DNA from 4 places in the Streptomyces sp. RLB3-17 genome. Region 1 is predicted to be linked to each of the others. Evidence: riboswitches for the same ligand, from Rfam matches in the RefSeq annotation. Region 1 holds a riboswitch; each other region holds the start of a gene.

Evidence for each region. Region 1 has a riboswitch for cobalamin ahead of FNV62_RS50730 (CoA-acylating methylmalonate-semialdehyde dehydrogenase). Riboswitches for the same ligand answer to the same signal wherever they lie in the genome.
Region 2: another riboswitch for cobalamin. It lies ahead of FNV62_RS17735 (prenyltransferase/squalene oxidase repeat-containing protein); the one in region 1 lies ahead of FNV62_RS50730 (CoA-acylating methylmalonate-semialdehyde dehydrogenase).
Region 3: another riboswitch for cobalamin. It lies ahead of FNV62_RS45625 (CbtB domain-containing protein); the one in region 1 lies ahead of FNV62_RS50730 (CoA-acylating methylmalonate-semialdehyde dehydrogenase).
Region 4: another riboswitch for cobalamin. It lies ahead of FNV62_RS14820 (cobalamin biosynthesis protein); the one in region 1 lies ahead of FNV62_RS50730 (CoA-acylating methylmalonate-semialdehyde dehydrogenase).

Annotation. Positions count from the first base shown of each region.
Region 1 covers NZ_CP041610.2:11,247,602-11,252,251, reverse strand. Annotated here, with positions in the region: gene FNV62_RS50730 (CoA-acylating methylmalonate-semialdehyde dehydrogenase) at 1-1,355, opposite strand, end outside; cobalamin riboswitch at 1,753-1,927, opposite strand; partial or broken gene FNV62_RS58275 (CoA transferase) at 2,075-2,287, opposite strand; gene FNV62_RS50720 (GlxA family transcriptional regulator) at 2,681-3,700, shown strand; gene FNV62_RS50715 (TOPRIM nucleotidyl transferase/hydrolase domain-containing protein) at 4,024-4,641, shown strand.
Region 2 covers NZ_CP041610.2:3,829,501-3,834,150, reverse strand. Annotated here, with positions in the region: gene FNV62_RS17740 (SCO2322 family protein) at 1-309, opposite strand, end outside; gene FNV62_RS17735 (prenyltransferase/squalene oxidase repeat-containing protein) at 306-1,541, opposite strand; cobalamin riboswitch at 1,653-1,782, opposite strand; gene FNV62_RS17730 (M48 family metallopeptidase) at 2,017-3,183, shown strand; gene FNV62_RS17725 (phosphotransferase family protein) at 3,221-3,889, shown strand; gene FNV62_RS17720 (PP2C family protein-serine/threonine phosphatase) at 3,928-4,650, opposite strand, start outside.
Region 3 covers NZ_CP041610.2:10,165,787-10,170,436, forward strand. Annotated here, with positions in the region: gene FNV62_RS45615 (phytanoyl-CoA dioxygenase family protein) at 1-629, opposite strand, end outside; gene FNV62_RS45620 (MFS transporter) at 753-2,063, shown strand; cobalamin riboswitch at 2,184-2,332, shown strand; gene FNV62_RS45625 (CbtB domain-containing protein) at 2,367-2,588, shown strand; gene FNV62_RS45630 (CbtA family protein) at 2,612-3,364, shown strand; gene FNV62_RS45635 (hypothetical protein) at 3,700-4,602, shown strand.
Region 4 covers NZ_CP041610.2:3,170,877-3,175,526, reverse strand. Annotated here, with positions in the region: gene FNV62_RS14825 (cobyric acid synthase) at 1-1,179, opposite strand, end outside; gene FNV62_RS14820 (cobalamin biosynthesis protein) at 1,176-2,132, opposite strand; cobalamin riboswitch at 2,232-2,375, opposite strand; gene FNV62_RS14815 (hypothetical protein) at 2,487-2,711, opposite strand; gene FNV62_RS14810 (inorganic phosphate transporter) at 2,724-3,968, opposite strand; gene FNV62_RS14805 (lysozyme) at 4,181-4,650, opposite strand, start outside.

The DNA of each region.
Region 1 (4,650 bases):
ACGGGGATCGGCACGTTCACGCCGACCATGCCGGTGTTCACCCGGCGGGTGAAGTCGCGGGCGGTGTCGCCGTCCCGGGTGAAGATCGCGACACCGTTTCCGTAGACGTGCTCGCTGGGAAGCCGCAGGGCCTCCTCGTAGTCCGCGGCGCGAACCACGGACAGGACCGGCCCGAAGATCTCCTCCCGGTGGATGCGCATCGCGGGGGTGACCCGGTCGAACAAGGAGGCACCGGCGAAGAAGCCGTTCTCGTGCCCGGGCAGGACGAAGTCCCGTCCGTCGACGACGAGTTCCGCGCCCTCCTCGACACCGAGGTCGACGTAACGGCGGACCCGGTCGACGGCGTCCCGCCCGACCAGGGGGCCGAAGTCCGCCTCGGGGTCGTCACTGCGGCCGATCCGGAGCGAGCCGATGCGCTCCTTCAGACGGGCGACCAGGGCGTCGGCAGTGTCCTCGCCGACCGGGACGGCGACGGAGATCGCCATACAGCGCTCCCCCGCCGAGCCGTACCCGGCTCCGATCAGGGCGTCCACGGCCTGATCGAGGTCGGCGTCCGGCATCACGATCATGTGGTTCTTGGCGCCGCCGAAGCACTGGGCACGCTTGCCGTGGGCCGCGGCTGTGGCGTAGACGTACGCGGCGATCGGGGTGGAGCCGACGAAGCCGAGCGCGCCGACGCGGGGGTCTTCGAGGAGGGTGTCGACGGTCTCCTTGCCGCCGTGGACGACGTTCAGGACGCCCGGCGGCAGGCCCGCCTCGAGGAAGAGTTCGGCGAGCCGCAGTGGTACGGACGGGTCGCGCTCGGAGGGCTTGAGGATGAACGCGTTGCCGCAGGCCAACGCGGGAGCCGCCTTCCACAGGGGGATCATCGCGGGGAAGTTGAACGGGGTGATGCCGGCCACCACACCGATCGGGACGCGCAAGGAGTGGACGTCGATGCCGGTGCCGGCGTTGTCGCTGAACTCCCCCTTCAGCAGATGCGGGATCCCGGCGGCGAACTCCACCACCTCCAGGCCGCGTTGGATGTCGCCGTGCGCGTCGGCGATCGTCTTGCCGTGCTCGGAGGAGAGCAGTCGGGCGAGCGCGTCCCGCTCGCCCTCGACGAGTTGGAGGAGGCGGAGGAGGACTCGGGCACGGCGTTGCGGATTCCACTCGCCCCACTCACGCTGCGCCGCCGCGGCGTCGGTGATCGCCGCCTCGGTCTCGACGCGGTCGGCGAGCGGGACGCGGGCCTGCACCTCGCCCGTGTTGGGGTCGTGGACGTCGCCGTAGGACCCTGATGTTCCCGGGATGTGCTTTCCGCCGATGAAATGGCTCAACTCACGTACGGTGGCGCGGTCGTGTTCACGGACCATGGGTGCCTGCTCTCGTCAGGTGGGATCCGGGGATGGCGCGCCGACCACCGGCACACACAGGCAGGGCCTTGTGCGTGCGGGGGCCGCGCGAGACGGCATAGGTCAGAGAAAGGCCGTTCAGACCGCGAGGATCGTGTGAGCGCGTGCCCGATCCGCCGGACGCTCGGGACTCGGCGTCCGTACCGCGGGACGCGTGACGATCCGTACCTGTCCGGGAGGACGCGTTACGGTCCACACCTGCCTGGCGGGACGCGTGACGATCCGTACCCGTCCGGCGGGACGCGTGACGGGCCGTACCTGCCAGGCGGGACGCGCGGCAGTCGATGCCCGTCGGTCCGGACCACCAGGGTCGTGGGTGCACATTGATGCCATGCGTGTCTGCTCCATCCTCGTGGACAACACGGAACAAAACCGCGGCCGGTATCCTGACTCCCGGATCAGCGCGCGCCGTCCGCCTTCCCGACATCTCGCTCGTCAGTGGCGTCCTGCTCGACGACGTACTCCCCGGTCACAGTGGCGGGACCGTGCCGGTTTCACACCGGCTTCCCTGCACCGCGGGTATTCCTCAGGAGCATATAGTTGGACGTCCTAGTAAATCCACCCCGCCACGCCCGCGATTGAGTCGGCCGCGCTCAGCTGGTCACCGCGCGGCCCGGTTGGCCAGAACCATGACGACCGCGACGCGCGGGTGATCCGGATGGCGGCCGCGGTGTGGGGCGTCATGGGCGGTCCGCGCCGTGGTCACCCTGAGCGAGGGCCGAGGCTGAGAACAGCGCGAGCCATGATTCCTGTCCTTCGAGCGGTGGCAGTTGCGCGGTGCCCGTCGGGGAGGGCGGTCCGCCCGGTTCGCCCACCAGGTGCGCGAAGCCGCTCATGGCCTCGACCGGCGTGGCGTATCCGGGTCTGTCGCTGTGGAGACCGTCGGCGCCGTGACCGGAGACACGGAGGGTCCATCAGCCGCCACGGAAGGCGGACTGAGAGGCTGTGGCTCCCAGCAGGTAGCAAACCGGTCGTGGCTTGGGCCCGGGTCACCGGCACATGATGAGTACACGGAGATCCGACGACTGGGCGGACCGAGGTCGGTTACGGCCCCTTGACCGGGCTCGTACAGCCCGCGGCGCCTGTCAGGACACGCCCTGCCGCGTTCCGCAGGACACGCGGCAGGGCGCGCCAGGCAATCGGGGTCGACCACGTCGCCGCCTGGGCCGTTCGCCAGGCTCTCGCCCCGATCCCGAGGGGATACGGCGGCGGCATGCCGACGGGTACGCCATCGCCAACACCCTGCCGATCCAGTGTCCGCACCGCGCACAGCCCGGAGGCATCCGATGAACCACAAGCACCCGGCAACGGATCCGCTCATCGTGACCGTGCTTGTCTTTCCGGGCGTGCGACTGCTCGATGTGACCGGCCCCATCGAGGTGTTCACGACGGCGAACGAGTTCGGCGGGCGTTATCGGGTGCAGATCGCGTCCGAGGACGGGGCGGAGGTCATCACCTCCGCCGGGATCCGCCTCAGCGCCGACCTGTCCGCCGCCGACGTACAAGAACCGTGCGACGTATTGGTGATCCCGGGCGGCCCGGAATGGGAGACGCTGATCAAGGACGACACTCTGCTGGATACGGTCCGGCAACTGAACGAGAAGAGCCGCTGCACGGCATCGGTGTGCACCGGAGCATTTCTGCTGGCCGCAGCCGGACTTCTCAACGGCCGGCGCGCCGCGACGCACTGGCGGCATTCACGGCAACTGGCCTCTCGTTTCCCGTCCGTGCGGGTCCAGCCGGACGCCATCTTCGTACGGGACGGGCAGATGATGACTTCGGCAGGTGTCAGCGCCGGAATCGACCTGTCCCTGGCCCTTGTCGAAGATCACTACGGTGCGGAGGTCGCCCGGTCGGTCGCCAAGGACATGGTCGTCTTCATGCAACGGCCGGGCGGCCAGTCCCAGTTCAGCGTTCGCTCCCGAGCGCCGCACACGCGCCAGGAGATGCTCCGCCGGGTCCTGGACACCGTCGCCGAGAACCCCGGGGCCAACCACACACTCACGGCCATGGCCCGCAGAGCAGGCGTCAGCGTCCGGCACGTGACCCGGCTCTTCGACGAAGAGGTGGGAACCACTCCGGGCCGCTACGTCGAGCAGGTCCGACTGGAGGCCGCCCAGGCGCTGCTGGAGACGGGTGACGACTCCCTGCCGGTAGTGGCACGGCGCACCGGGTTCGGCTCACCCGAGTCGCTCCGCAGAGCGTTTGTACGACACCTGGGCGTGACACCCGGCGCATTCCGGACCAGCTTCCGCACGACCGGCGTGGGCACGAAGGATCCGGCACCCGCAGCGGTGTCCCCGTAGCCAAGCCACAACGAGACACAACCGGTCGACGACGGCGAACTGCCGGCTCCCTGAAGCCGGATCATCCGACGTAGCCCACCGAACCGGCAACAGGCGTCCCGTCCGGCATCGCCGAGTTTCCCCTCTCGCCGCCGACGTCTGCTTCAGCGTCCGGCTCAGGCGACGTCGGCACCCCGAGCCTCCGTCGCCTCAGTGCCGCCGGCTCAGTGCCGCAAGCGATGGAGTGGATCAACAGGCCCAGGTGACGAGAATGCCGGACCCGTCGAGCCGGGCCGTCGAATATTCCCGTGCCATGCCGGTCGATGAAAGTGCAGACTCGCTTCATGGCGGACATCAGCGCATTCCGGGACGCGGTCAGCCGCTGGGCGGCCGGCGGTCCCGGCGAACCGGCGAGTGACCTGGTGGTGCAACTGGGGCTGCGGACGGCGGTGCTGCTGGAAGGACCGAGTGACCTCGCGGCCATCGAGGCGCTGGCCGCACGACGAGGCCGGGACCTGGCCGCCGAAGGGGTGGGCGTCGTATCGATGGGCGGGGCGATGAGTGTCGGCCACTACGCCGGTCTTCTCGGGCCACCCGGTCTTGGCCTGCACCTGAGGGGACTGTGCGACGAGGGCGAGCAGCGCTTCTACGACCGCGGCCTGAAGCGAGCCCGGGCACCGCACCGGGGCTTCTTCGTGTGCGTGGCGGACCTGGAGGACGAACTCATCCGCGCGCTGGGCACGGCGCGCGTCGAGGAGATCATCCAGGCCGAGGGCGACCTGCGGGCCTGGCAGACCTTCCTGCACCAGCCCGCACACCACGGTCGGCCCCGGCAGCAGCAGTTGCGGCGCTTCCTCGGCACGAAGAAGGGTCGCAAGATCCGCTACGGGCATCTCCTGGTCGAGCACCTCGACCCCGGACAGGTACCGGCTCCGCTCGACGACCTCTTCACGAGTCTGTGACCGACGCGC
Region 2 (4,650 bases), 7.4 Mb from region 1:
GTCGATGACGAGGGCCACCCGCTTGTGGCCCGCCTGGGCGGGCGTCTTCGCGCAGATGGACGCGAAGTCGGCGTGGCCGCGTGGCTTGGAGGCGTCCTGCGAGTCCGCGCTCACCGCGAAACGGAAGCCCTGTACGTCGCCGTCGGACGGTCGCGCGGTCGACGGGCCCTGCGTCGCGTAATTCCACTTCCCGCCGGTCAGGTCCCAGAACGACCAGTAGCGGTAGCCGACGGCTTGAGCCTGTCCCGCGCCGCCGATGACGAGGAGGAGCAGGGACAGGACCAGCGCGTACGTCCGACGGCGGTTCACGGCTGCTGCTTCTTGTTGCGGGCGCTGATCAGGAAGCCGATGCCGATGCCGCCGACGAGACCGACGCCGATGATCCACCAGACGCTGACGCCGCTGTCGTCCTTCTTCTTCGCGGCTTCCGCGGCGGACGCGGACGCCGTGGGTTCCGCAGGGAGGGACGCGGGCGCGGGGCCGGTGGCGTTGAGCTGCTTGACGAGGTCCTGGCCGCCGAAGTCGCGCGGGTCGAACGTCGCCGCGTCGGCGGCGAGGACGAGCTGCGCGTACGCGGCGGGTCCGGACTGCTCGGCCCACTGCGCGGAGTGGGTCTCCAGCCAGCGCATCGCGTCGGCCGCCTTGTCGCCGTGCCCGGCGGTCGCGAGCGCGACGACCGCGTCCGCCGTGTTGCCGTAGTCGGGCTGGTTCTTGGCGCCGGGCATCACCGACGTGAGGTGGTGGTCCTTGGCGAGCGCCTTGACGAGGTACGCGGCACCGTTCTGGGCCGCCCGCTGGGGGCTGTCGGCGGCCTTGCAGGAGAGGGGGTCGGCCACGGGCTTCAGGGGCTCACCGGCGAGGCCCTTGCCCAGGGCTCCGACCACGGCCGCCGCCGTCGCGTCCGCGTTGGCCGCGAGCTTGCCCTTCTTGTCCGGCTGGTAGGCGAACGCGCCCCCGTCGGTCCCGCCGCACGGGATCGACAGCTTGACGAGGGCGTCGTACGGCGACTTGCCGCCCTTGGAGACGTCCGCCGGCTTGGTGCCCATCGCCGCCAGTGCCCCGATCACCACGGACGTGGAGTTCGCGTCGCTCGCGCCGCCCGCCGTGTAGCCCCAGCCGCCGTCCTTGTTCTGCACGGACTTCAGCCACGCGACGGCCTTGCCCGTCTCGCCGCCGTGGCCGCCGAGCGCGGCGAGGGCCTGTACGGCCGCCGAGGTGCTGTTGGTGTCGACCATCGTCTTGGCGTCGCACTTCGCTGCCGCGTCGGCGCGGTATGCCGCGAACGCCCCGCTCGCGCACTGCTGCCCGGCCAGCCAGTCGACGGCCTTCGCCGCGGGCTTCACACCGACGGTGTGCTGGGCGAGCAGCGCGAGGGACTGCCGCCAGACGCCGTCGTAGGTGGGGTCGGAGGTGCCGTAGAGGCCGGAGGGTATCGCCGGGGCGGGCGAAGGCGAGGCGCCCTCGGCCACGGCGGCCGGGGCCAGGGCCGTACCGATCACTACGGTGGCGGCCAGTACCGCGGCGCTGCGGCGAACAATCATGACTCTCCCTGCGGAAGCCGGGCAGCACCGGGCGCAGGCTTGGCCCCGAGCGGCTCCGGCCCCGTATCCCTCGACGGTGCCGGCCACCGACGGGCTGCCGGTGGCACGAGCCGGTCACGTCCCGCACGAGGCGATCCGGCTCGCCACCCCTGCGGGTGGCTCACGGTTGCGGGTCAGCGCCGGAATTGCACCGGCTTCTCCGCGTACGGGTGTGATGACGACCTGCTCACTGTACCGGCCCGTAGGAATCGCCTGAGGAGTGGCTGTGCGGCCCCCTCGCGGGCCTATGCTGCGCTCGCGACGTGCTCTGTTCGAACACGTCGGAATTCGCCGGTCCCGGGGGGGACTTGGAGTCAGGGGGGACACGAAGATGCGCGGCACTGTGGACGAGAAAGCTCAGTCGTGCCCGGAATGCAGCACTGAGGTGCGCACCGACCCGCGGTTCACGGCGTGGTGTGCGGCCTGCGGATGGAATGTGGATCCCGGCGAGCCGGAAGAGAGACCGGGGCGGCTGGAGGGACTGCGGCGGTCGCTGGCCCGGCGGCACGGGGAGGCACTGCTGGCCGAGGTGTCGGCCGACGGCGATCCGCGTCCGCGCCGCGATACGGCCGCTGTCCTGGCGTACGCCGTCGCGCTGGCCATCCACGGCGCCACGATCGCCCTGCTCGGCACGGGGGTCCTGCTGGTGATACTCGGCTGGGGCACCGCTCTGCCGGTGGTGGGAGTGATCCTTCTCCTGCTGGCCTGGCTCCTTCGGCCCCGCTTCGGACGGCTGCCGGACGACGCGCCCGTGCTGCACCGGGCCGAGGCGCCCCAGCTGTTCGCCCTCGTCGACGAGATCGCCTCCGTCGTCGGTACGACCGGGGTCCACGCCATCGCCCTGACGACCGACGTCAACGCGAGCGTGACCACGTACGGAGCGCGCCGGCGCCGACTGCTGGCCATCGGGCTCGGGCTCTGGGAGATCACCACCCCGCAACAGCGGATCGCGCTGCTCGGACACGAACTCGGTCACTACGCCAACGGGGACACCCGGCAGGGACTGGTCATCGCCAACGCGCTCCAGTCCCTGGCCACATGGCGCTATCTGATGCGCCCGATCTCTCACCCCACCGTCCCCGAGATGGCGCTCAACGTGCTCTATCTGCTGCCCTACGGAGCCGCCCAGGGCCTGCTGATGCTGCTCGACCAGCTGACGATGCGCGCGAAGCAGCGCGCCGAGTACCTGGCCGACGCCGCCGCGGCCCGGGCCGGTTCCAGCGAGGCCGCCGTGGCGCTCATGGACCGCCTCCTCGTGACCGACTCGGCGGAGACCCTGCTGCTCCGCATGTCCAACGTCGGCCAGGTGATCCGGGCCCAGGACGCGGAGCGTCGCGAGCCGTGGCGCGATCTGTGGGACCAGCTGGCCGCCCACGTGGACTCGATCCCCGAGCACGAGTACGAGCGCCAGCGCCGCGTCGGAATCCTGCGCGGACACAGCGTCGACTCCACCCACCCACCGACGCACCTGCGCCGGGCCTGCCTGCTCGCCAGGCCCGCCGTGGCCGCCGCGGTGGTCACGGACGACGAACGACAGCACGCCCTCGACACCGAACTGGCCCCGCCCCGAGCCCGCCTCGCCCGCCACGTACTCGCCCGGTAGGAGCGGATGGCGGCGGTACCCGGATAGGTTCGGCGGCATGAGGACGGGGAGACTGATCGGTTCGGGTCGTTCGGCGGATGTGTTCGAGGTGGAGGGGGAGCGGGGCTGGGTGGTGCGGCGCGACCGGGACGGGTGGGGGGACGCGTCGGCCGAGGCGGCGGTGATGGAGTACGTGCGGGGGCATGGGTATCCGGCGCCGGCCGTGCGGGCGGCGAGCCGGACCGAGATGGTGATGGAGCGGCTTTCGGGGCCGACCATGCTGGCGGCGTTCGAGACGGGGGAGATCGGCGCGCGGGAGGGTGGTGGCGTGCTCGCCGGACTGCTGCGCGCGCTGCACGCCGTGCCCGGTCGGGGTTCCGGCGACGCGGGCGTCCGCGTACTGCACCTGGATCTGCACCCGGACAACGTGATGCTCACCCCGGACGGCCCGAAGGTCATCGACTGGTCCAACGCCGAGGACGGGCCGCCCGGCCTGGACTGGGGCATGTCCGCCGTGATCCTCGCGCAGGTCGCCGTCGGCGGTGAGGTCTACGCGGAGTTGGCCCGCGAGACGCTGGTCGCGATGCTCGACGGGAACGCGGACCGGGTGACGGAGGAGGGGCTCGCGGAGGCGCGGGTGCGGCGGGCCGCCAATCCGACCATGAGCGCACACAAGGTCCAACTCCTCGGGAGCGCCGAGAAGTTGATCCGGACGTTGCTCCTCTGAGTGGTGTGGCGCCAGATGTCTCGCACCAACGGCATCGGTCACGGCACGGGTGTCGGAATGGTTGCCTCCGTGGGCTGGCACAGGACCAGGGCGAGATCGTCGGCGAGGGCGGCTCCGGTGTGGGCGAGCAGGCGGGCGTGCAGGGACCGCAGGGCCTCGTCGGGGAGCGGCTCGCGCAGGGCGAGCGCCGCCTCGCCGAGGAGGGGGAAGGGGGCGCCCTCCGCGTCACGGGCCTCGGTGAGGCCGTCGGTGTAGAGGAGCAGCCGGTCGCCGGGCTGGAGCCGTACGCGGTACTGGCGCGGATCGGGACCGAGGCCCAACGGCGGGGTGGGGACGGGGGGTTCGAGGAGTTCGATGCGCCGGCCGGAGCGCAGCGGGGGCGGATGGCCGCAGTTGACGAGCCGCACCTCGCCGGGCGCGAACTCGGCGAGCACCGCGGTGACGAAGTCCTCGGGGCCCAGTTCGGGGGTGAGAAGGGCGTCGAGTTCGGCGGTGAGGGTCGTCAGGTCGGGTGCGGTGTGGACGAGTTCACGGAAGGCCGTGATGGTGTCCGCGGCCAGCCGGAGCCCCTCGACGCCGTGGCCGCGTACGTCGCCGACGAGGACCCGCAGGCCGTACGGCGTCACCGCGACGTCGTACAGGTCGCCGCCGACGGCCGATTCGTGGGAGACGCTGTGGTACCGGGTACAGACCCGGGTGCCGTCGAAGGTACGGGAGATGGGCCGCAGGATCGCGGTCTGGGTGACCCGGGCCACCTCGTG
Region 3 (4,650 bases), 1.1 Mb from region 1:
ACCACGGCGCCGTTTCGCTCCGCGTCACCGTTCAGGAGATAGTCGCGTCCCACGTCCCGCGGATCACCGACCGGCCGGGCGGCGCCGTGCCGATGCCGCCAGTGGTGGCTTCCGTTCACCATGGTGATCGTGCCCGACTCCTCGGTGCAGTCGTGGAACGGAATGAAGGCGGTGAGCATTTCGTCCGAGGAGCAGGTGGGCCAGAAATACTTGTCGAAGTGCCAGGAGACAATGTTCGACTTCTCCTCGGCGATGGGCGGCTTGTAGATCAGGGTGGCCTGGAAGACGCGTATTGAAGGTGTCTGTGCCAAGCGGGCGGCCACCGCCCCGATGATGGGTTTCCTCAGGATTTTCCGCATCGTTTCGTCTTGGTAGTGGATGTAGTCGTTGTTGCGTTGGACATCTCCGTCGGCGGGGGTCCAATCGGCCAGTCGGTCAGGCCGTTTCGGAAGTTCCCGATCGCGCTGACCAGCGTAGTAGCGCTCGCTCGCGTCGGTCAGGGTGTCCACTTCGGCGTCGGTGAGCAGCTTCTCGGACAAATACCAGCCACGCTCCGAATAAAGTCGGACATCTTCCTCGGACGGGAGTAGTTCGACTTCCTCGGCGGTAAGTCCTGAATGGTCGTACATTCCGCGACTCCTGTTACCGTGAATGGGGTGCAACAACGACATCCCCCCGCACGCTAGCGGACCATGGTGCGCCATGCTAGCGTTGCCGTGATTTTTTTCATGAAGACTTGACCGGGGGTTGCGGTGGCCATATTCGACAAGGATATTCGAATCCTGATCGCGGACAACAAAGACTTCCGCAACATCTGGCTCGGAGAAACCTCGGCGCATTTCGGCGGACAGCTGACCAGTTTTCTCCTACCCTTGATCGCGGTCACCTACCTCCATGCCGACGGCACGGGCGTGGGACTCGTCTCGGCGGTGCAGTTCGTCCCCGTCGTGGTGCTCTCGCTGATCGCCGGTGTCATGGTCGACCGGTATCCGCCGCGCCGCACCCTCGTCACCGCGAGTGTCGCCCAGGGCGCGGCGCTCGCGGTGCTCGCCGCGTTCCAGGCGGCCGACGGGCTGAACTTCGGCCAACTTGTCGTCGCCGCCGCCGTGATCGGTGTCGCCACCGTCTTCTACGAAGTCGCCTACCAGTCCACGCTGCCCAGGCTCCTGCCGCTGAACTCCATCGCCGCGGCCAACGGCCTGCACCAGGCGACGTATTCGGTCAGCACCCTCGCCGGTCCGGCCGCGGCCGGCTTCCTCGTCGGCCAGTTGGGGGTGTCGCCGACCCTGACGGTGGCCGCCGCGTGCTCCGCCGGTGCCGCCGTGAGCGGTCTGCTGCTGCGGGGCGTCAAGGCCCCCGAACAGCCACGTGAGTCGGCACTGAAGGCGATCGGCTCCGGGCTCCGCTACACCTGGTCCCTGCGCCCGATCCGGGACCTGTGCGTTCAGGCCGGCCTGTCGAACCTGCACGAGAAGGCCTTCCTGACCGTCTTCCTGGTGTTCGCCGTCCGTGACCTCGACATGAGCGGCACCACCGTGGGCGTGATCACCGGCATCGGCAGTGTGGGTGCCCTGATCGGTTCGCTCTGCGCCACCCGGCTCACCCGACGGTGGGCCGTCGGCGGTGTGCTGGCGCTGGGCGCGGTGCTGGCCGCGGTGGGTCTGCTGCTCGTACCCGCCGTCAGCCAGGTCGGCGGGTACGTCGCCGTGCTCGCGTCGGTCGCCATGATGGTGAACGGCTTCGGTGTCGCGCTGTTCAACGTGTTCGCCGTCAGCCTGCGACAGGCCATTCCGCCGGAGCACCAGATCGGCGCGGTGACCGCGAGCTACCGCCTTGTCGCCCTGGGGACGCTGCCTCTGGGAGCCGTCGTCGGCGGTGCCCTGGCCGACGCCCTGTCACCCGGCAGGGCCCTGTGGGCCGTCGGGATCTCCTACCTCGTCGTCTCGTTCTGGCTCACGTTCTCCCCCCTCCGCCGGGCTCGCACGCTGGAGGAGGCACAGAAGCTCGGTCGTACGACGGACACGCCCGAGTCCCAGGACGCGGACCGGTCCCCCTCGGTCTGAGAGCGAGGCCGGGGCCCGAACTCAGCTGGGTTCCGCCACCGCTGACCCGCTGTTCACGCGGGACAGGCCACCTGGTGCGAGAGGAAGATCACGCCAGGTGGCGCGGTCTTGGCCCCGCACCCGACACGCGGTACGGTCGGTGCGATATCGATGACGGCAAGACGGAAGCCGGTGGGAAACCGGCACGGTCGCGCCACTGTGAACGAGAGGCTCCAGCCCGCTGGGACCTCTCGTGAGTCAGACCCGTAGCCGTCGTCCAGTGCACCACCGAGATGGGACGCGAACTCCCGAGGAGGTCCTGCCATGGCGCAGACCGTCGCCCAGCCGACAACCACCACCCCCGTCGTCCCCGCCAAGCTGCCGCTCAAGGCGATAGCTCCGTGGGCGGTCTTCTTCGGCATCCTGATGCTCGTCCTGCTGTACTTCGTCGGTGCCGAACAGGGCGCCACCTCCGTCGTCTCCGGCTCGGACGTCCACGAGTGGGTCCACGACGCCCGCCACCTTCTCGGCTTCCCCTGCCACTGACCGAGGGGAACCCCAGCACTGCCATGAACTCCGCAACGGTAAGAAATCTGCTCGTGCGGGGCATGCTGGCCGGCCTCGGCGCCGGCCTGCTCGCCCTGGTTGCCGCCTACTTCCTCGGTGAGCCGAACGTCGACAGCGCGATCAGCTTCGAGGCGGCCCACTCCCACGAGCACGAGATGGAGATCGTCTCCCGCTCTCTGCAGTCCACCGCCGGTCTCGCCACCGGCGTCCTGGTCTACGGCGTCGCCTTCGGCGGCATCGCCGCGCTCGCCTTCTCCTTCGCGCTCGGCCGCGTCGGCCGCTTCAGCCCGCGGGCGACCGCACTGCTGCTGTCCGGCTGCGCGTTGCTGGCCGTGTACGTCGTGCCGTTCCTGAAGTACCCGGCCAACCCGCCGTCGGTCGGCAACCCCGACACCATCGGCAAGCGGACCACCCTGTACTTCCTGATGATGGTGCTCAGCGTGCTCCTCGCGATCGCCGCCACCATCCTGGGCAAGCGACTGGCACCCAGGATCGGCACCTGGTACGCCACCGTCGGCGCGGTGGCCGCCTTCGCCGTCGTGATCGGTCTGGCGTACGCGTTCCTGCCGGTCATCAACGAGGTGCCGAAGGACTTCCCGGCCACCCTGCTGTGGCGGTTCCGTCTTTCCGCACTGGCCATCCAGACCGTCCTGTGGGGCGGATTCGGCCTGGTCTTCGGCGAGTTGGCCGAGCGGTTGCTGAATCCCAAGCCGGTGACGGCCGCCGCGAGCGGACGGGTCGCCGTCCCCAGCTGACACGACCCGCCACACGAGTGAGGGCCCCCGGAACCGTCCGGGGGCCTTCTCGTGTCGTAAGTCCCTTACCGCCGGGGTGTGTTCCATGGAGGAAGTGGCCAACCCGTGAAGGATTGACGGGAGTTGTTAAAAGTTGGAAGAATCCAGCTCGCTTCGCCGCGTCTGAAGTGAGCGAAGCGACACGAGTGGCTTGGGCGGCATGCCTGCCGCCGGATCCCGCGTCGGGTCATCCAGTTCTGCCGTCCGCGTCGGTCACTCGCGCGCCATCACCTCCCACACTCTCGATTTCACAGAGGCTCATCTTGTCGCGTTCGCAACACTCCAGAACTCTGGCTGTGCTCGCCACAACCGCATTCGCCACCGCCGCCGTGCCCCTGCTCGGCGCGGGGGTGGCCAGTGCCACGACCACCGGGGCGTGCGAGTCCGCCACGGTCCAGTACCGCATCGTCGGCGCCGACGGAAACGTCGTGGGCGCCGACTGGACCTCGCAGGGCGGATTCCATTCCTGGGACACCGTTCCCGGGAGCGTCCAGGTCCGGCTGGCTCCGGGCCAGACGGTCGGGGAGGGCTGCAAGTACCCCGTGTCCCTCGCCGAATACACCACAGAGGGGCCGAACTGGTACGTCTCCGGACACCAGAGCCTGGTCGACAAGGCCACGGTCTACCTCACCGCCGACGACGTCGCCGGGACGGACGACGCGAAGCGGACCTGGCAGAAGCTCTCCGTGAAGACGCCGGACTGCTACGGCCAGATCGACCTGTACGGCGATGACATCACCTACGACGGGAAGACGGGGGAGGGACACGGCCCCGTGCCCTACGAGCCCGACAACGTCGTCACCCCCTACCACCTCATAGCGGCGTGGAACGGGGGCGAACAGCCGTGCACCCCCGGCCCGTCGGACTCGCCCACCCCGACGCCGTCGGAGTCGACCCCGACCACTCCCGCCACCCCGGTCACGCCCACGACTCCCGCGGGCGGACAGCCTCCGGCCGAGGGGACGACCCCGCCTCCGACCAGCCCCAAGCCCTCCACCACGCCTCCCACCACGCCGGACGTGCCCCCGCTGGCGTCGACGCCGCCCGCCACCCCCGAGCCGTCGCCCAGCGACAGCGGGCCGCCGCTGGCGGAGACGGGTGCGAGCGCGCCGGTCGGCACCCTCGCGGGCGGCGCGGCCCTGGTGGTCGCCCTCGGTGCCGGGGCGGTGTACGCGTCCCGCCGCGCACGCCGCTCATGACATCGGCGCGAGGGGTCACCTTCGTGGCATAGCCCAGCCCGACAGTCC
Region 4 (4,650 bases), 8.1 Mb from region 1:
CTCGACGTGCTCGCCGAGCGCCTCCCCGACGGGCCGGGTCAGGGTCTTCTCGCGTGCGAACCGCACGCGGACCGGCAGGAGTCCGAGCCCGTCGACATGACCGGCGCGCGACTCGACCTCGTCCTCGATGTGCTCGCCCAGGACCTGGAAACCGCCGCAGATGCCCAGCACGGGCCGCCCCTCGGCGGCTCTGCGCAGGATGGCGTCCGCGAGTCCGCGCTCGCGCAGCCACTCCAGCGCCTTCACCGTCCCCCGGGTCCCGGGGACGACGACGAGGTCGGCGTCGGCCAGCTCCTCGGCCCGGTCCACGAACCGCACGACGACACCCGGCTCGGCGGCCAGCGCGTCCACGTCCGTGAAGTTGGACATCAGCGGGATCGCGCAGACGGCGACGCGCAGTACGTCCTCACCGACGGGGGAGGTCACTCGGGACTCCCGGACCGCTCCCCGCAGCGACACCCGCAGCCCGTCCTCCTCGTCGATGCCGAGGCCGTGCCGGAACGGCAGGACGCCGTACGTACGCCGCCCGGTGAGGCCGTGGAGCATGTCGAGCCCCGGCTCCAGCAGGGAGACGTCCCCCCTGAACTTGTTGACGAGGAACCCGGCGACGAACTCCTGGTCCTCCCGCGACAGCAGCGTGACCGTCCCGAAGAACGAGGCGAACACACCCCCGCGGTCGATGTCGCCGACGACGAGCACGGGCAGCCGCGCATTGCGCGCGATCCCCATGTTCACGATGTCGGTCCGCCGCAGATTGATCTCGGCAGGACTGCCGGCCCCCTCACAGATCACCGCGTCATACGTGCCCCGCAACTCGGCGAGACAGTCCAGCACGGTGGTGAGGAGGGCTTCCTGCCGCCCCCCGTGGTAGCCGCGCGCGGTCATCTCGCCCACGGGCTTTCCCATGAGGACGACCTGACTGCTCCGGTCGCTGCCCGGCTTGAGCAGCACGGGGTTCATGAGCGCGGTCGGCTCCACCCGGGCGGCCTGCGCCTGCATGGCCTGCGCGCGCCCGATCTCGGCGCCCTCACGCGTCACGAACGAGTTCAGGGACATGTTCTGCGCCTTGAAGGGCGCGACCTTGACGCCCTGGCGCACCAGCCACCGGCAGATCCCGGCGGTCACGACGCTCTTGCCCGCGTCGGAGGTGGTTCCGGCGACGAGCAGCCCGCCGCTCATGACGTACGCCCCTTCCTGAGAAGCCTCTGTACGAGCAGCCGTCCGCCGGCGCTCACGCCGAGGGCGAGCCAGCCGACACGCCGTGACAGCCGTACGGCCCGCTCGATGTCGTCGACGTGCACGGCGCGTCCGGCGCCGTTGAGTTCGGGCCGGTGCTCGACGCGCCCGCCGTAGGAGAGGGTGCCGCCCAGGCGCACCCCGAGCGCCCCCGCGAACGAGGCCTCCACGGGCCCGGCGTTGGGGCTCGGATGCTTGACGGCGTCGGCGCGCCAGGCGCGCAGGGCCCCTCGGGGACTGTCACCCGCGAGGGCGGCGAGCACGGCGGTGAGACGAGCCCCCGGCCACCCGGCGACGTCGTCGAGCCGAGCCGAGGCCCACCCGTACCGCCGGTACCTGGGCGACCGGTGACCGACCATGGCGTCAAGGGTGTTGACGGCCCGAAAGCCCACGAGCCCCGGGACGCCGGCCACGGCACCCCACACCAGGGCGCCCACCACGGCGTCGGAGGTGTTCTCGGCGACGGACTCGACGACGGCGCGCGCGATGCCGTCGGCGCCGAGGGCCTGGGGATCGCGCCCGCACAGATGCGGCAGCCGCTCCCGGGCCGTCTCGATCTCCCCGTCCGCGAGGGCGGCACCGATCGCCCGGGCCTCCCGCCCGAGCGTGGTGCCCCCGACAACGGCCCAGGTGGCGGCGGCCGTCAGCGCGAGGGACGCGGCATGTGAGGGGCGTACGGCACGGGAAGCGGCGGCGGCGAGTCCGGCGGCACCGCCCACACACACAGCGGTGTGCAGCGCGCCCCACCCGCGGTGGTCCCGCCACAGCACCCGCTCCACGGCTGCCGCGCTCCGTCCGAACGCGGCGACCGGATGCCCCCGGCGGGGATCACCGAGCAGCAGGTCACCGAGGAGTCCGGCGGCGGCGCCGTACGCGAAGACGCGATCGGCACGCACGGGGTCAGCCGACCGTCAGGTCGGGTGGAACCATCGCTCGCAGGGCACTTGGGCAGCCGCGCATGGCGTTATGTCCTCACTCAGGGTGTCCGCGCCCTGGTTCGACGAGACCGGCGGGGAGAGTTCCTGGCTCCCGGGGAGTTTCCTTCCCCGGTCACAGTGGCGGGACCGCGCCGGATTCACACCGGCTTCCTCTTCTGTCGCCGTACTTGGCTCCGGCAGTCCACCACGGGTTGGAAGACCCGTCAACTTGCTGTTGACCTGCGCGGGGAGAGTGTGCGAAGGCCCACATACAGGTGGGGTGCGGGACGGTGATCCGTCCCGCACCCCACTCGAAGTGGTGCCCGTTTTGGGTTACTTGCCGACGATCAGGAAGATGCCGTACGCCACCGCCGCGGCGCACGCCGCGAAGCAGACGTACGCGCCGGTGACCGCGAGGGTCGCGGAGCCGCCCTGGGCGGACGCGGACTCGCGCTTGGAGAGGCCGACGATGCCGAGGGTGAAGAGGCCGACGAGGCCGACGGTGGTCACGAGGCTGACTCCGAACACGGAGCCGAGGGCTGCCCAGTCGATGTGCATGCTGTTCTGTCCTTACACCGTGGCCGGGCGGGTGGGCTCCGCGTCCGGGGACGGGATGGTGGTCTTCAGGTCGCCGGACAGGTCGCCGGTGACGGGGCCCGCGGGCGGCGGGGTGACGGCGGCGATCGCGGCGGTGACGACGCCCGCGGGTTCGGCGTCGACGTCGTTGACGTTGTCGACGGTGACCGGCTGGCGGCGGGAGAGCTTCCAGATGGTGCCGGCGCCGGCGACGAGCAGCGCGCCGGTGAGGACGATGCCCCAGGTGCCCTGCTTGGTCAGGAACTCGGCGGAGGCACCGGCCAGACCGGCGGCCGGCAGGGTCAGGCCCCAGGCGACGAACATCCGCGTGGCGGTCGACCAGCGGACCACGCCGCCCTTGCGGCCGAGGCCCGAGCCCATCACGGCGCCGGAGCAGACCTGGGTGGTGGAGAGGGAGAAGCCGATGTGCGAGGAGGCCAGGATGGCCGTCGCGGCGCTGGTCTGGGCGGCGAAGCCCTGCGGCGGCGCGAGGTCCGTGAGGCCCTTGCCCAAGGTGCGGATGATGCGCCAGCCGCCCAGGTAGGTGCCGAGCGCGATGGCCGTACCGGCCGAGACGATGACCCACAGCGGGGGGTTCGAGCCCGGGGCGATGACGCCGCCGGTGACCAGGGCGAGGGTGATGATGCCCATCGTCTTCTGGGCGTCGTTCGTGCCGTGCGCCAGGGAGACCAGGCCGGCGGAGGCGATCTGGCCGGCGCGATAGCCCTTGGCGGTCGCCTTCTCGTCGGCGCGGTTGCCGATCCGGTACGTCAGCCGGGTGGCCAGCATCGCGGCGAGTCCGGCCACGACGGGCGCGGCGACCGCGGGGATCAGCACCTTGGTGACGACGGTCGAGCCGTTCACCGACGACCAGCCGGCCGACATGACCGCGGCGCCGATCAGACCGCCGAACAGTGCGTGGGAGGAACTGGAGGGCAGACCCAGAAGCCAGGTCAGCAGATTCCAGAGGATGGCGCCGACGAGCGCCGCGAAGATCACTTGGACGCGTATGCCCTCTTCGTTGATGATCCCGCCGGAGATCGTCTTGGCGACCTCCACGGAGAGGAACGCGCCGACGAGGTTCAGCACGGCGGACATGGCCACCGCCGTCTTGGGCTTCAGAGCGCCGGTCGAGATGGTGGTCGCCATCGCGTTGGCAGTGTCGTGGAAACCGTTCGTGAAATCGAACACGAGAGCGGTGACGATCACGATTCCGAGGAGGAGCGTGATGTGTTCCATTTACCCAGGCTTCTGTTTGGCGTCAGTGGCAGGTGGACCGTAGGCAACCTGAGTGAACGGAAGATGAACTGGGGCGGGCGCTGGGGTGTCTCAAACGGTGGACCGCCCCTCCGCTTGTGATGACCAGTGTGCGGGAGGGGCGGCCCGACGGTTTACCAGATGTTCGAACGGAGGCGGAATACCGGGTTCCGGCAGGGGTTGTTCGAGGGCTCCTAGCCCGCGGCGAACTGCTTGAGCCGGGTCATGGATCCGTTGAAGAGATTCTGGTCACCCGGGAGCGTGCCGCTGTTGTCGTACTGCCAGAACGTCCAGGTCGACCAGCCGGCCGGCAACGCGCCCGTGTCCGCCGAGTCGTAGCGGGCGAGCCAGAGGGCGTGGTTCGCGGCGAAGGCGCCGCTGCCGCCGGTGCAGGTGTTCCACCAGTGGGTGGTCGTGTAGATGACGGGGCGGCGGCCGGTCTCCCGTTCGAGTTCGTCGCTGAACGCCTGGATCCAGCTCACGATCCTGGCCTTGCTCATGCCGTAGCACTTTTGCTTCTTGTCGTACGGGTTGTACTCCATGTCGAGCGCGGGCGGCAGCGTCCAGCCGTCCGCGCGCCAGGTGCCGCCGTTGCGCACGAAGTACGCGGCCTGGGTGGCGCCGGACGACTTGTCCGGCACCGCGAAGTGGTAGGCGCCGCGCA